4 regions of the Gordonia sp. CPCC 205515 genome follow, and region 1 is predicted to be linked to each of the others. Evidence: predicted binding sites of a transcription regulator. Region 1 holds the regulator's gene; each other region holds the start of a gene.
The links. Region 1 encodes LexA, which represses DNA repair genes until DNA is damaged. Its sites were predicted from a motif close to CGAACANNTGTTCG; they were not measured.
Positions count from the first base shown of each region.

Region 2: a site for LexA is predicted at 1,740-1,753, ahead of AAFP30_RS19340 (alpha-ketoglutarate-dependent dioxygenase AlkB). Genes of this name have one in related genera too.
Region 3: a site for LexA is predicted at 1,440-1,453, ahead of AAFP30_RS19990 (error-prone DNA polymerase). Genes of this name have one in related genera too.
Region 4: a site for LexA is predicted at 2,113-2,126, ahead of AAFP30_RS07245 (DUF222 domain-containing protein). Genes of this name have one in related genera too.

Region 1 is NZ_JBCLVJ010000021.1:64,031-67,763, reverse strand. It holds gene hrpA (ATP-dependent RNA helicase HrpA) at 1-574, shown strand, start outside; gene nrdR (transcriptional regulator NrdR) at 548-1,063, opposite strand; gene AAFP30_RS26435 (LysM peptidoglycan-binding domain-containing protein) at 1,088-1,663, opposite strand; gene lexA (transcriptional repressor LexA) at 1,896-2,627, shown strand; gene AAFP30_RS26425 (phosphoenolpyruvate--protein phosphotransferase) at 2,670-3,733, opposite strand, start outside.
Region 2 is NZ_JBCLVJ010000011.1:383,011-386,743, forward strand. It holds gene AAFP30_RS19335 (MMPL family transporter) at 1-1,606, opposite strand, end outside; gene AAFP30_RS19340 (alpha-ketoglutarate-dependent dioxygenase AlkB) at 1,777-2,400, shown strand; gene AAFP30_RS19345 (hypothetical protein) at 2,474-3,007, shown strand; gene AAFP30_RS19350 (oxidoreductase) at 3,293-3,733, opposite strand, start outside.
Region 3 is NZ_JBCLVJ010000013.1:11,140-14,872, forward strand. It holds gene AAFP30_RS19990 (error-prone DNA polymerase) at 1-1,426, opposite strand, end outside; gene AAFP30_RS19995 (SDR family oxidoreductase) at 1,596-3,533, shown strand; gene AAFP30_RS20000 (alanine racemase) at 3,536-3,733, shown strand, end outside.
Region 4 is NZ_JBCLVJ010000004.1:428,820-432,552, forward strand. It holds gene AAFP30_RS07240 (Dps family protein) at 1-412, shown strand, start outside; gene AAFP30_RS07245 (DUF222 domain-containing protein) at 522-2,090, opposite strand; gene AAFP30_RS07250 (hypothetical protein) at 2,244-2,696, shown strand; gene AAFP30_RS07255 (GlxA family transcriptional regulator) at 2,711-3,661, opposite strand.

The DNA of each region.
Region 1 (3,733 bases):
GGATCTCGTCGCCGACTGCACGCGCCGCGCCATCCGCGACGCGGTCGCGGACCGCAACCTGTCCGCGATCCGATCACCGCAGCAGTTCGAGCAACTGCGCGACACCATCCGCCCGACGGTCAGCGATACCGCGCCCGAGTATTTCGCACTCGCCACCGCCACCCTGCGGGAACTGCCCGCAGTCCGGCGCGAGATCGAACGCCTCACCGGGCATCTCGCCGCCGACGACGTCGCCGACCAACTCGACCATCTGGTGTTCGACGGATTCGTCGCGGCCACACCTCGCAGGCATCTGCAGCACCTGCCCCGGTATCTGCAGGGTGCAGCCGTCCGCCTCGCCGATCTGCCGGCGGCCGCGACTCGGGATCGGGAGGGCGTCAATGCCGTGGATCGGGTTGTCGCGCACTGGAATCGTCGACTGAATCAATTGCCGGCGGCACACCGCGACACATTCAACGAGTTCGCTCACTGGACGGTGGAGGAACTGCGTGTCGGACTGTTCGCCCAACGGCTGGGCACCGCCTACCCCATCTCGGAGAAGCGGGCGTTACGAGCTCTGGACGGATTCGGTTGAGATCTGGTCGTCGGCCGACGGGGACATCGGGTCGTCCACGGACGAGGACACGCCTCGCAGATCGTCGATCTCGTGCTGGAAGTCCTCGATCGAGTCGAACGAGCGGTAGACCGATGCGAACCTGAGGTAGGCGACCTCGTCGAGGTCGCGCAGGGGACGCAAGATCGCCAGCCCGACCTCGTTGCTGGGGATTTCCGCGGACCCGGACTGCCGGACGGTGTCCTCCACCTGTTGTGCGAGTTTGGCCAGCGCGTCCTCTTCGACGGCACGGCCCTGGCAGGCGCGACGCACGCCGCGCATCACCTTCTCGCGGCTGAACGGCTCGGTGACACCATTGCGCTTCACCACCGACAGGACGGCGCTCTCGACGGTGGAGAACCGGCGCCCGCACTGTGCACACGACCGGCGGCGACGGATCGCCTGGCCTTCATCGGCGACGCGTGAATCGATGACCTTGGTGTCCTCGTTCTTACAAAACGGGCAGCGCATGCCCCCGAGAATACCGCCCACGCGTCACCGGTACGCGGGCGCGACCAGCGCCTGCCCCACATGCAGTCCGGCGCCGGACAGGTCGTTGCGGGCCACGATCTCGTCGATGACGGCCTGCCGCGGCACGTCGGGGGCGATCCGCTCGGCAATCGACGTCAGCGAATCGCCCGACCGCACGTGCACCACCTCGGTGCCGATGGGTGCGGGCGCGACCGACGCGGCGTAGCCGGAACCGACGATCGCGACCACCCACACCAGCCCGGCGAGCGCCACGCCGACCAGCACGGCCACGGCTGCGGCGCGGCGGCGGGCGTAGACCCGGCGGGCGACGGTCGGGCGGGGCTCTGCCACCGCACCCGCCTGCTGTGACGCGCGCAGACTCGACGCCGGGGCCGCGCACCGGCTGCCCCGCACCCGCGGCGTCGCGGGCAGCGGGCCGAGCGGCCGTCCGTCTGCCGGACGACCGAACGCGGGTTCGACTCCCCGCACCGGGCGATCACCGACCCTGGTGGCGCGCACGCGACCCTTCGGGGCGGCGGTACCGGTAAGAGCTGCGGAGCTGGTCGGGGCTGCGGTGCGGGTGATGGTGGCGGTGCTCATGGTGTCCTCCGGAGGGTGTCGGTTCGAACACGTGAACGTCGAACACGTGATCGATAAAACGTATGTTCGAGTTTTAGCACGCCCCTCCGACAAAGTCGCGACAAACCGCAAAACACCTCGAACACATGTTTGAACATGTCGGTGACTTCGGCTACTGTCGGCGCTGTACCACTCGAACGACCAGCCGTTTCGCAACCCGAACCAGTTCCCGACCGAGAGGAAGGACTCACCGATGAGCAACAAGTCCGGCGGGCACGACGCCCGGCATACCGGCCAGGCCACCACCGGCCCGGCGGCCGGCGCCCAGGACCCGGAGACCGCCGAGGCATCCCTGACCCCGCGCCAGCGCGGAGTGCTCGACTACATCCGGCAATCCGTGCGTGAGCGCGGGTACCCGCCGAGCATCCGCGAGATCGGCGACGCGGTGGGGCTCACCTCGACGTCGTCGGTGGCCCATCAACTGCGCACACTCGAGCGCAAAGGTCTCCTCAAGCGCGACCACAATCGGCCGCGCGCGGTGAACATCTCCGACGGCGAGCACAACAACCCGCCGGGTGGCAGCGCTGCGGCCGACGGCACGCCCTTGCCGACCCCGGCGTTCGTGCCGGTGCTCGGACGGATTGCGGCAGGCGGCCCGATCCTCGCCGAAGAAGCAGTGGAGGACGTCTTTCCGCTGCCCCGCGAATTGGTCGGCGAGGGATCGCTGTTCCTGTTGAAGGTGGTCGGCGAGTCGATGATCGACGCGGCGATCTGCGACGGGGATTGGGTGGTGGTGCGTCAGCAGAGCGTCGCCGACAACGGCGACATCGTCGCCGCGATGATCGATGGCGAGGCCACCGTCAAGACGTTCAAGCGCAAGAACGGGCACATCTGGCTGATGCCACACAACGCCCTGTTCGAGCCGATCCCCGGCGACGACGCGGCGATCCTGGGCAAGGTCGTCACGGTGATGCGGCGGGTCTGAGCCACCGGCCCGGCACCCGCCGCATCATTCCCGGCCCCGGGGTCAGTCCGCCAGCGCGGCGGTGGCGGCGGCCCGTGCGGCCACCGGATCGGTGGTGGCCAGCACGGCCTCGGCGGCTTTTCGGCACTGGTCGAGAGTGACGCCCGACAGCCGTGCACCAACGGCCGCGGACGCGGCCGGCGCGGCCGAGAGCGAGTTCACGCCGAGGCCCACCAACACGCACGCGAGGAGCGGATCGGCAGCTGCCTCACCGCACACACCGACCGATTTGCCTGCCGCGACGCCCGCCTGCCCCACACTGTGGATGAGGTGCAGCGCCGCGGGTTGCCACGGGTCGGTGAGCCCGGCAAGCTCCGGCGACATGCGGTCGGCGGCCATCGTGTACTGCGTCAGATCGTTGGTGCCGATCGAGACGAAGTCGACCTCGGCCAGGATCGCGGGGGCCAAGATGGCCGCGGCCGGGACCTCGACCATCACGCCGGCGATCATGCCGCGCTCCCGGACCTGCGCCGCGAACTCGGCGGCTTCGGCCGGCGTCGCGATCATCGGTGCCATCACCCACGGCGTGTTGCCGCTGGCCTTGCCTGCGGCGGCGATGGCGTCGAGCTGATGTTCGCGGATCTGCGGGTTGTCGGTGGCAATACGGTTGCCGCGCACGCCGAGTGACGGATTCGGCTCGTCGAGCTTCGTGACGAACTTCAGCGGCTTGTCCGAGCCGGCGTCCAGGGTCCGGATGACCACCTTCTGGCCGTCGAACGCGTCGAGAACCTCTTTGTAGAGCGCCGTCTGCTCCTCCACCGACGGTTCGTCCGGCCGATCGAGGAACGCCAACTCGGTGCGGAACAGGCCAACACCTTCCACCGGGAACGACGTCGCCGTGCGGGCCGACGCCCCGTCGGCGACGTTGGCCACCACCAGCACCTCATGACCGTCGGAGGTTCGACCGGGTCCCGTCCACGACTTGACCGCCTCGGCCTCTTTACGGCTCTGTTCGACTGCGGCGACCGCGGTCGCCTCGTCCGGGGACACCTCGATGGTGCCGGCCGTGCCATCGACCAGCACCGGAGCGCCGACCGGGACATCGGTGAGGCCGGATACCGCGACCA
Region 2 (3,733 bases), on a different contig from region 1:
GGATCAGCGCCTTGTCGAGCTTGGCCGACAGGTCGGACATGATTGCCGTCTGCCCGCCGACGTGCAGTTCGGCACCGGCCTGCTGCGCGGCCGGGGTGTAGTCGCGGATCTCCTCCATCAGGTCGTGGGTCTCCGCCGACGACGGCGAGCTCGTCGGAGTGACCGAGATAAGTGCGGTGTCGGCGCCGGAGTTCGGCTGCTGCCCTTGGCCGTTGCCGATCCAGGTCAGGGTGTTGGCGTTGGCCACGTCGTCGAGCGTCTTGATGTGGGCGACGGCCTTGTCGGCAGCCGCGGTGACGTCACCGTTGTCGGTGTGCAGCACCACGAGCAGCGGACCGTTGATGCCCTCGCCGAAGCCACGCTGCAGCAGCGACTGGGCAGGCGCCTCGTCGTCGCTGGTCATCGACATACCCAGTTCGAGCTTCGACACCGGGATCGCCGCCAGCACCAGCACCAGCAAACCGCCGACGATGAATAGCAGCGGACGTTTGACGACAGTCCGGCCGAACTTCACACCAAGCGGGTCGACCGTGTCGGATTCCTCGGCGTGCTTGATCCACGGGATGCGCGGGGTGAAGGCGAAACGCCCCACCGCGCCGAGCAGGGCGGGGATCAGCGTCAGAGCGGCGAGCACAGCAATCGCGACCGCGACACCGGCGCCCATACCCATCTGGGCGATCAGCGGGATGCCGATGACCATCAGTGCGACCACCGCAATGATGACGGTCAGGCCGGCGAACACCACCGCGGACCCGGCTGTACCCACCGCGCGCCCGGCCGCATCGGCGGCATCACCACCGCGGCGTCGTTCGGTGCGGTAGCGGGACACGATGAACAGCGCGTAGTCGATCGAGACCGCGATGCCGAGCATGGTCACAATGGCGGTGGCGGTCTCGTTGATGTCGATGAACTTGGCCGACAAGGTCAGCAACATGATCGTGAGCAGCACGCCGACGATGCCGGTGACGAGCGGAATGAACGCTGCGACGAGCGCGCCGAAGGCGACAATCATCACCACGAACGCCACCGCGAAGCCGATCAGCTCGGACTTGCCTCCGGCTTCCATGACCTGCATCAGCGAACCGGTGGCCTCGACCTGCAGCCCGCCGCCACGATGCTCGGCCAGAATGTCCTTCAACTGATCTTTCTGCTCGACCGTCAAGTCCGCGAGATTGGTGTTCTGCTGGACTTGGATGAGTCCAACCTTGCCGTCGTCGCCGATCACCGTCGCCGACATCGCGGGCTGCGCCTGCGCAACCGCCAGTGGATTGGCGACGGTCTTCGCGTCGGTCAGTTCGGGCAGTTTCTGCAGGTCGGTGACCAGTGCGTCAATCTGCGACGAGTGGGCGGCAAGTCCGTCGTCGGCTGCCACCAGCACGCTTGTGGACGCGCTTTCCTGCTGCTTCATGACGTCCGGGAAGTACTCCTGGACCTGCTCGGTGGCCGTGCCGGAATCCGTGCCGGGAAGGCTGAAGTCCTTCGCGAACTTGGGGCTCAGCGCCCCGACCAACCCACCGACGGTGAGCGCGGCGATCAACCAGACGGCGATCACCCACCACTTGTGCCGGAAGGAGAACCTTCCGACCCGATACAGAAATGACGCCATCGCGCTCTACCTTCCAGTCGAAATGTTAGTTACTACCACTTGTTATTGGATACCGAAATGTTTCACAGTTCGCAACAAAGTTGCAGGTGGACGTGACGGACATCTCGTGAACCTGCACGGTTTTCCGCATCATCGAACGCGTGTTCGCATTCGTCCGCTACCCTGGCAGCATGACCGCGGGCATCCAGTCGTCACTGTTCGACCAGTCGGAGACCGTCGAAATCGGGTCGCTGACGTCGACGACCCGGCGCGAACTGTCCGACGGCGCCTGGGTGGATCTGCGGCCCGGGTGGATCTCGGGCTCGGGTCAGCTGTTCGACCGACTCCGGGACACGGCAGCATGGCGGGCCGAACGACGGCAGATGTACGACCGGGTCGTCGACGTGCCGCGGCTCGTCGCGATCTATCACGAGGCCCACGATTTTCCCGATCCGACACTGGTCACCGCGCGCGACACCTTGACGGCGCACTATCGCGACGAGTTGCCCGGCGGGTTCGCGACCGCCGGGTTGTGCCTGTATCGGAGCGGCGACGACAGTGTCGCGTGGCACGGCGACCGGATCGGTCGCGGCAACTCCGAGGACACGATGGTCGCGATCCTCTCGCTCGGCTCTCCCCGCCCGCTCCTGCTGCGGCCCCGCGGCGGCGGGTCGTCGCTGCGCTTTGTCGTCGGCCCGGGTGACCTGCTGGTGATGGGTGGCAGCTGCCAGCGGACATGGGAGCACGCGGTGCCGAAGACGAGTGGGGTGGGTGCGCGGATCAGCGTGCAGTTCCGCCCGCTCGGCGTTTGGTGATTCGAAAGGGCGCCCCACCACGTGCTTTAATCGAATCGTTATCAACACATGCCCCGGGGTCGAAGAGAGAATCATGAACCGCACGTCCGTAGCCGCCGTCCTCCTGAGCGCCGCAGCGATCACCGCTGTCGCCGCGCCCGCGTCCGCCGATCCGCTGGGCGACCTGTTCGGCAGTTCCGGCAGCGCGGACATGGGCAGTTCGAATCTCCTGGACGCGGGCAGTTCGGCGCTGGGGTCGTCGAGCGACAAGCCCCAGCATTTCGGCAAGCTCGGCCGCCCCGACGCACCCAACGGTGTGAAGTCCATCAACACATGGGTCTACGCCCCCAAGACACAGCCGGTCGGCGACAACACCTATCCGAAGAACTCGCAGCTCGGCGTGCGCTGGAACTCGACCATCGACGCCGGACCGGTGATCGACGGCAACGAGTGCAAGATGGAAATCCGCATCACCGGCCCCAAGATCCCGGCCAAGGCGCAGCTGTTCAAGACCCAGGATTGCACCGCGACGCACACCTATCTGCTGCGCACGCCGGGCGCCTACGGCATCACCGTCACCGACACCATCTCGGGCGCCTCGAACGCGATCAAGTTCAACGTCGCGTAAAGGTCACCGGCCTTGCCCTTCGTGGCTCGGCTTGCGCCTCGCACCTCAGGGATCGTTTCTTCTGAGGAGCCCGCGAGGAACGAGCGCGACCTTAGCCCCGCCCCCTGAGGAGCCCGCGAGGAACGAGCGCGACCCTGGCCCCGCCCCCTGAGGAGCCCGCGAGGAACGAGCGCGACCCTGGCCCCGCCCCCTGAGGAGCCCGCGAGGAACGAACGCGACCCTGGCCCCGCCCCCTGAGGAGCCCGCGAGGAACGAGCGAGCGTCACGAAGGGTCAAGAACGCGAGCTAGATCCCGAATGGGGTCCCAGTCAGCTTCTCCGACAACTCCCACAGTCCTTTGCGAACCGCGACGTCGTCGGCGCGCTTGTTGTACCCCGACCGTCCGGGGGCCCCGTGCATGCCGAACAGCTTCGTCGGGCCGTAGAACGTGCCGTTGGTGGCGTCGGGCGAGGTGGCGGCGTACAGGGTCGGCAGCGCGCCGGCGGCCGCGGATTGCGCGACCGGCAGTGTGTTCATGAGCCGCATGAACGTATCGGTGAAGTTCTCCGACCGCCCCTGCAATTCGGTGGCCGCGTATCCGGGATGGGCGATCATCGACGTCGTCGACGATCCGCTTGCCGACAACCGCGCCGCCAACTCCTTGCCGAACATCAGGTCGGCCATCTTGGAGTCGCCGTAGGCCTGCCAGCGCCGATAGCGCCGAAGTTCCCAGTTGAGGTCGCCAAG
Region 3 (3,733 bases), on a different contig from region 1:
GGTAGACGTACTGGATCGCCTCCTCCCGGCGATCGGATTCGATGTCCACGTCGATGTCGGGTGGGCCGTCCCGTTCGGGCGCCAGAAACCGTTCGAACAGCAGCTTGTTGGCGACCGGGTCGACGTTGGTGATGCCCAGCGCGTAACAGACCGCGGAGTTGGCCGCACTCCCCCGGCCCTGGCACAGGATGTCGTTGGCTTTGCAGAAGTTCACGATGTCGGCGACCACGAGGAAGTAGCCGGGAAAGGTCAGCGTCTCGATGATGGCGAGTTCGTGCTCGATCTGTCGGTAGGCCTGCGGGTGCGCCCCCGGCGTTCCGTAACGCCGCAGGGCACCGGCCATCGTCTGTTCGCGCAGCCACGTGTTCTCGGTGTGGCCGTCGGGCACGTCGAACGGCGGCAGTTTCGGGGCTATCAGTCCGAGGGCGAACGCGCAGTCGGCGGCCAGCCCGACGGCATTGTCGATGGCCTCGGGATGACCCGGCAGCAGCCGGAGCATCTCGTCGCCGCTGCGCAGGTGCGCGCCGCCCACACCGGGGAGCCAGCCGTCGATGGTCTCGATGTCGGTGCGGGCACGGACCGCGGCGACCGCCTGAGCCAACCTCCGGCGCCGGGGCGCGGCGAAGTGCGCACCGGTGGTGGCCACCGTCGTCAGCCCGAACTCGCCGGCCAGGCCGGACAGGATCGCGTTGCGTTCGTCGTCGTCGGGTAAGCCCCCGGCGGTGAGTTCGACGGCGACGTCATTCGGGCCATACCGCTCGACCAGTCCGGTCAGGGCACCACGCGCAGCGCCCGGCCCGCCCCGATCGAGGGCTCGCCGCACCGCACCTTTGCGACAGCCGGTCAGGATCAGCCAGTGTCCGCAGGCGTCGTCGGGCAACCGATCCCGGTCATAGCGCAGCAGGCCTTTCTCCCCGGCGGCAATGTGCGCGTCGGCGATGGTCCGCGAAAGGCGCCGATAGCCCTCACTGTCGCGGGCGAGCACCAGCAGATGTTCGCCCGGCGGATCCGGCACCCCGGTGCGGGTGACGTCGGGTTCGAGCGACAACTCCGCCCCGAAGACGGTGGGCAGGCCGAACTCCTTCGCCGCCTCGGCAAATCGAACGATGCCGTAGAACCCGTCGTGGTCGGTCAGCGCGAGCGCCCGCAGATCGAGGCGATGCGCCTCGGTGACCATCTCCTCGGGCATCGACGCGCCGTCGAGAAAGCTGTAGGAGCTGTGGGCATGCAGCTCGGCGAACGGCACCGCCGAGGCTCGGCGCTCGACATCGTCGGCCTGGTAGGCGCCGCGCTTGCGCGACCAGGCGGGGCTGTCACCGCCGTCACCCGGTCCGAATGCCTCCCCCGGTCGGCCACCGTCCGACGGACGACCGGAGAGCACGCGCTCCATCTCCGACCACGTCGGTGGTCCCTGATCCCATCCCACCCCGACAGTCTATCGAACTAATGTTCGAGAAACGAGTGAGAGATCCCCCTGTAGTTGTTGCAGTCACCCGACGGAAATGACACGCTGTGACCAACAGCTTCTTACCGATCGGTAAGAAGCGCGGACGGCAGCACACGGCGGCGCGCCGAGGGAGAATCGACCCACCACCATGACCACATACTTCATCACCGGCGGCACCGGCTTCATCGGTAGTCGGGTCGTCGAACGTCTGCGCATCGTCGAGCCCGATGCGCAGATCTTCGTGCTGGTCCGACCGACATCGTCGGAGCGATTCGACGCCCTCTATCCGGACACCGAACGTCTCGGGATGATCGTTCCGGTCAGCGGCGATCTCACCACACCGGGACTCGGCATCCGCCCCGACGAACTGCCCCGCATCGACCACGTCATCCATCTCGGCGCGATCTACGACCTGACCGCCGACGCCGAAGCCCAGCAGGCAGCGAATGTGGAGGGCACGTCGCACGTCGCCGACTTCGCGCTCACCCGCGGTGCGATGCTGCATCATGTGTCGTCGATCGCGGTCGCCGGCGATCACCGGGGGACCTACACCGAGCACGATTTCGACACCGGACAGGGCTTTCCGACGCCGTATCACCGGACCAAGTTCGAAGCGGAGAAGGTGATCCGAGCGCGCATCGGTCTGCGCTGGCGTATCTACCGTCCGTCGGTGGTCGTCGGCGATTCGCGGACCGGTGAGATGGACAAGATCGACGGACCCTACTACTTCTTCGGCCATCTGCGACTGCTCGGCCATGTGCCGTCCGCCCTCCCGCTGCTGATGCCCGATCTCGGCACGGTCAACATCGTGCCGGTCGACTTCGTGGCGACCTCGCTCGTCGCGTTGCTGGCGGTCGACCCGGATCGGGGCGGACGGGTGTATCACCTGAGCGACCCGCGCCGACGCACTGTCACCGCGATGTACAACGCGATCGCCCCCGGATTCCGCGGACCACGCGGACATGACGTGGTGCCCAACGGCATCGTCGAACCGTTCCTGCGGCTCGCGGGTACCGGACCGTTGCGGGTGGGCCGCGATCTCGTTGCCGCCCAACAGGGTATCCCGCCGACGTTGCTCGACACACTGTCCCTGCCGGTCGACTTCCGATCCGACGACACCATCGCCGAACTCCACGAGCACGGGATCGCGTTGCCCGAACTCGAGGAGTACGGACCTCGTCTGTTCACCTACTGGGCCGATCACCTCGATCCGGATCGGCACCGGCGGCTCGACCCGCGGGGACCGCTGGTCGGCAAGAACATCCTGATCACTGGCGGGTCGAGCGGCATCGGGAAGGCCACCGCACGGATGTGTGTGGCCCGGGGTGCGACGGTGTTCATCGTCGCGCGCGACGCCGAGCGTCTCGATGCCGCGGTCGCCGAGTTGTCCGCCACCCCGAGCAAAGCGGGCATCCCGCCCGGCCGGGCCTATGCCTACCCGTGCGACATCGCCGACGAGAGCGAGGTCGCCACGTTGGTCAAAACCATTCTGGCCGAACATGATCACGTCGATGTACTGGTCAACAATGCCGGCCGGTCGATCCGGCGGGCGACGATCAACGCGACCGATCGCGCGCACGACTACCAGCGGGTGATGGCGGTGAACTACTTCGGGGCGGTCAATCTCGTGCTGGGGTTGCTGCCGCACATGGTGCGCCGGCAGTCCGGGCATATCGTCAACGTGACGTCCATGGCGGTGCAGTCCCGGGTGCCGCGGTTCGGTGCCTACACCGCGTCGAAGGCGGCGATCGAGGCGTTCAGCGATGTCGTGCGCACCGAAAGTCTGAGCGATCACGTGACATTCACCAACGTGCGGCTGCCGCTGGTGCGGACCCGGATGATCGCACCGACCGAGGCATACGACCACCAGACCGGTGTCTGGGACGTGGACAAGGCCGCAGCGCGCGTACTGCACGGCATCATCGACCGGCCGGAACGGGTCGGGTCACTGCTCGGTGATCTCACCGAGCTCGGGCACCGCATCGCCCCGCGGATCACCACGCGCATCCTGCACCAGGACTATCTGGTCTTCGGGGAATCCGCGGCGGCGCTGGGCAAATCATCGACGCCGGACGATTCCGAGTGAAGCTGCCCGACACCCCGTTCCTGGCCGTCGACACTGCGCGTCTCGACCGCAACCTGGCCACCGTCGCCGAGCGGGTGCGCGCAGCGGGGCTCGACCTGCGGCCGCATGCCAAGACGCACAAGTGCGCCGAGATCGCCGCACGTCAAATCGACTCCGGTGCCACGGGTTTGACGGTCGCGACGATCGGCGAGGCCGAGGCC
Region 4 (3,733 bases), on a different contig from region 1:
GCAGGAGACCCTGGTCGACCTCATCGACCTGTCGTTGATCGCCAAGCAGGCGCACTGGAACGTCGTCGGAAAGCAGTTCCGATCGGTTCACCTGGAGCTCGACGTGCTCGTCACCGTGACCCGCGAGTTCACCGACGCCGCCGCCGAGCGCGCCACCGCCATCGGGGTGAGCCCGGACGGTCGCGCGGAGACTGTCGCGAAGACGGCCCACACCAAGGGGTTTGGTGAGGGCTGGACCAAGGACGGCGACGTGGTTGCCGCCGTCGTGGAGAACCTTCAGACTGTCATCGCTGGTCTGCGTGAGCGGATCTCGGTGACCGAGAAGACCGACCCGGTCACGCAGGATCTGCTGATCGGCTTCGCCTCCAAGCTCGAGCAGTTGCACTGGATGTGGCAGGCGCAGATCGCCTGACCATCCCGAGAACGAACCCCCGCCGGACAGCCCCCGGCGGGGGTTCGTTTCTGTCTTTCGGGCACGCGGGAGCCACGCACCCCTGCCGAGTGAGTGGCCGCAGCACGTGTCAGTTGGGCGGTGTCAGGCCAATGGTGGTGACGGCCCAGCCCGAGGCGATCAGCCGTGGGATGCGGCGTCGCTCCTCCGGTGTGGATGGTGGTCCGGTCGATACTTTGGGTTCGGTTGTGCTCGACCGGTTCTGGTGGGTGGGGGTGTTGGCTCGTCGCGCGGCGAGGCGGCGGGCGAAGTCGTGGGCGACGATGCCGGTGCGGTTGACCCGCGCCGGGCCGGGCCCGTCACGGCCGTTGCGGGCCCAGGCGGGGCGCCCGGCGTCGGGTCCGTCTTTGATGATGTGGGTCGACCATTGTCCGGGCTGATCCCCGACCATCCGATTGTGTTTCGGGCACGCGCCGGCGAGGTCGATGATGTCGGTCAACCCGCCATCGGCCCAATCTTTTTCCGCATGATGGACCTCGAGGTGGGTGAACGGCTGACTACACCCCGGGCACGTGCACACCGCGCCATCGCGGGCGAGCAGCATCATGCGTTGGGCTTGATTCGCCAACCGGTGACCGTCTCCCAGATAGAGTGGTTCGGCGCTGTGGCCGGTGAAGACCGCGAGGTGCGGGTGGGCGTCGGCGGCCAACTCGATGACCTCGGAGATCGGTAGCAGATCCCCTCCGGCGGTCGTCGCGACCCCGGCCCGCTCCCGCAACGCGGTTTCGGTGATGGTGACGATCAGATGCGGCGGCAAACCCCGGTGGGATTTCCCGAGCAGGCCTCCGTCGGCCACGGCCTTGAGCAAGGCGTGCAGCGCATCATGATTACGTTGGGCCTGGGTACGGAAATCGGTTCTGGCGGCGGCCTTCAACGCTTCGGGGTCGGCGTCGTCTTTGTTGCCGCAGGGTGAGTCCGGATTGTCGGGCATGTTCATTCCGGGGGCGGCCCAGGCGTCGAGGACCAGTCGGAGCAGGGCGGTGGTGGCCGGGTCGAGGTGGCCTTCGAGGGTGGCCATCAACTGGGTGTCCTGCTTGGACAGGTACAGCGAGCGTTGTCGTCGTCGGTCTTTGTCGTCGGTGAGGGTGCCATCGGGGTCGATGCGCGCCAACAAGTCGGCGCCGAGCACCTTGAGTTCTTGCGGCATGAACGAGCGCGCATGCTCAGCCATCTCGGCCTCGGCCGCCTCACGTACCTCGGGGTCCACCGCGCCGGGGATCTTGGTGAGGATGTCGATGACAGTGATCGCGTGATCGGGGCCGATCGCCCCGTCGGCCAATGCGGCGGCCAGGTTCGGGCACTTCGGTGCCAGTAGTTCCCCGGTCAGCGAGTACATCGGCATCAGATGAAACATCAGTTTGCGACGGCGTCCGGGGTCGGTGATCCGCAGGGCAAACGCCATGAAGTCGTTGATCGACCGGTAGCCCTCCAAGCCCGCCACCCCGCGGTCGTTGCACTCCATCACCCGCTGCAACCCGAGGTAACTCATCCGTCGGGCACTGCGTTCGTGGGCTTCGGCCGCGGCGATGGTGTCCTGATAGGAGTCGGCGGTCGCGTTGTGGGCGGCGATCCGATCCAGCAACTCGTCGAGTTCACCGTAGAGCGAGACCGCTGTCTCACCGACGTTGGTGCTGGTCACCGAGCCTCACCCCCCATGGTCTCGAACTGATGTTCGATACTTTACTTGGGCGCGGCGGCATGTGCAAGGGCGAAAACGGCATCGTTGCTCCCGGATTCCGGCTTGTGACCTGGCGCACCTCGCGCACAGGTGTGACCTGTACCGTGTGGGGTCGTGGACAAGTGGGGAGCAGTTGTCGGCTTGGGGTTGATCGCGGTGACGGTGGGCGTGATCGCCTACGTGCGCTATCGCGAGCGGGAGACCCGCAAGCTGCAGGGGGATGTGACACTGGCGCGCGATCTGCGCGCCCTGGCCGGGGACGACGCGGTGCGGTTGGCTGCGGTCGACGAGTTCGAGCTGGCCATCTATCAGCGACTTTTCTATGCGTCTGTGGTCGCGCCGCGGCTGCGGAGTGCGGCCTGGGCGTTGCTGGGGACGGTGCTGGCGGTGGTTGCCGTGCTGTTCAGCGCCTCGGGCGGGGGACTGACCTTCGACGTCGTGCACATCGCGGCGCTGGTGCTCGCGGTGGTGTTCGGGGTCGCGGCGGTGGTCTTCGTGGCACTGGCCGCGTACCACTCGGCGACCACCCCGCGGGTGTCCTTCAAGGACTCCTACGCGACGGACTAGTGTCCCGGAGTTATCTACGGCGCGGCGAAACGCCGCCGGTAGACCGTCGGGGTGACCCCGACCGCGGCGTTGAAGTGGTGTCGCAGCAGTGTCGCCGACGCGAACCCGGCCTTGCCGGCGACCGCGTCGACGGCCAGGTCGGTGGATTCGAGCAGGCGGCGCGCATGCAGCACGCGCTGCTCGGTCAGCCACTTGTGCGGCGACACCCCGACTTCTTCGACGAATCGTCGGGCGAAGGTCCTACTCGACATGTGCATGCGGGCGGCGAGGTCGTCGACGGCGATCTCGCGGTCGAGGTGCTCGACCATCCACTGCAGCATCGTCGCGAAGCCGTCGGACTCACAGGCGGGTACCGGGGCCTCCACGAACTGTCGCTGACCGCCATCGCGGTGCGGTGGCACGACCATGCGGCGCGCGATGCGATTGGCGACGTCGGGTCCGAATTCCTCCCGAACCAGGTGTAGCGCCGCATCGATCCCCGCCGCGGTCCCGGCGCTGGTGGTGATCGGGCCGTCGTCGACGAACAGCACGTCGGTGTCGACGATCGCCTTCGGGAAGGTCTCGGCGAGCTTGGCGCCGTAGCGCCAGTGGGTGGTGCAGCGGCGACCGTCGAGGAGTCCTGCGGCGCCGGCGGCGAATGCCCCTGAGCACACCGTGAGGACGCGGCCACCGTTGTCGACGACGCCGCGCAAGGTGTCGAGGATCTCCGCCGGGTACGGCCCGTTGGTGCTGCCGCCGGGCACCGCGACGAGGTCGGCGCGCAGGCAGTCCTCGAGTGAGTGCGGAGGTACGACGAACGCGCCGTTACCGATGTCCAGCGGCGCGCCGGGCTCGGGTGAGCCGATCAGGAACTCGAAGGCGGGGACGCCGTCGTCGGTGCGGTCGAGGCCGAAGACCTCGTTGAGCACGCCGAACTCGAAAAGTGCCACCTTGCGGTAGAGGAGGACGGCGACGGTTTGCAACACCGATCCAGTATGGCAGAAACTTTGCGCACATTGTCTTTCGTGCCACTAGTGGCACGATCTTTTCGGCAGAAT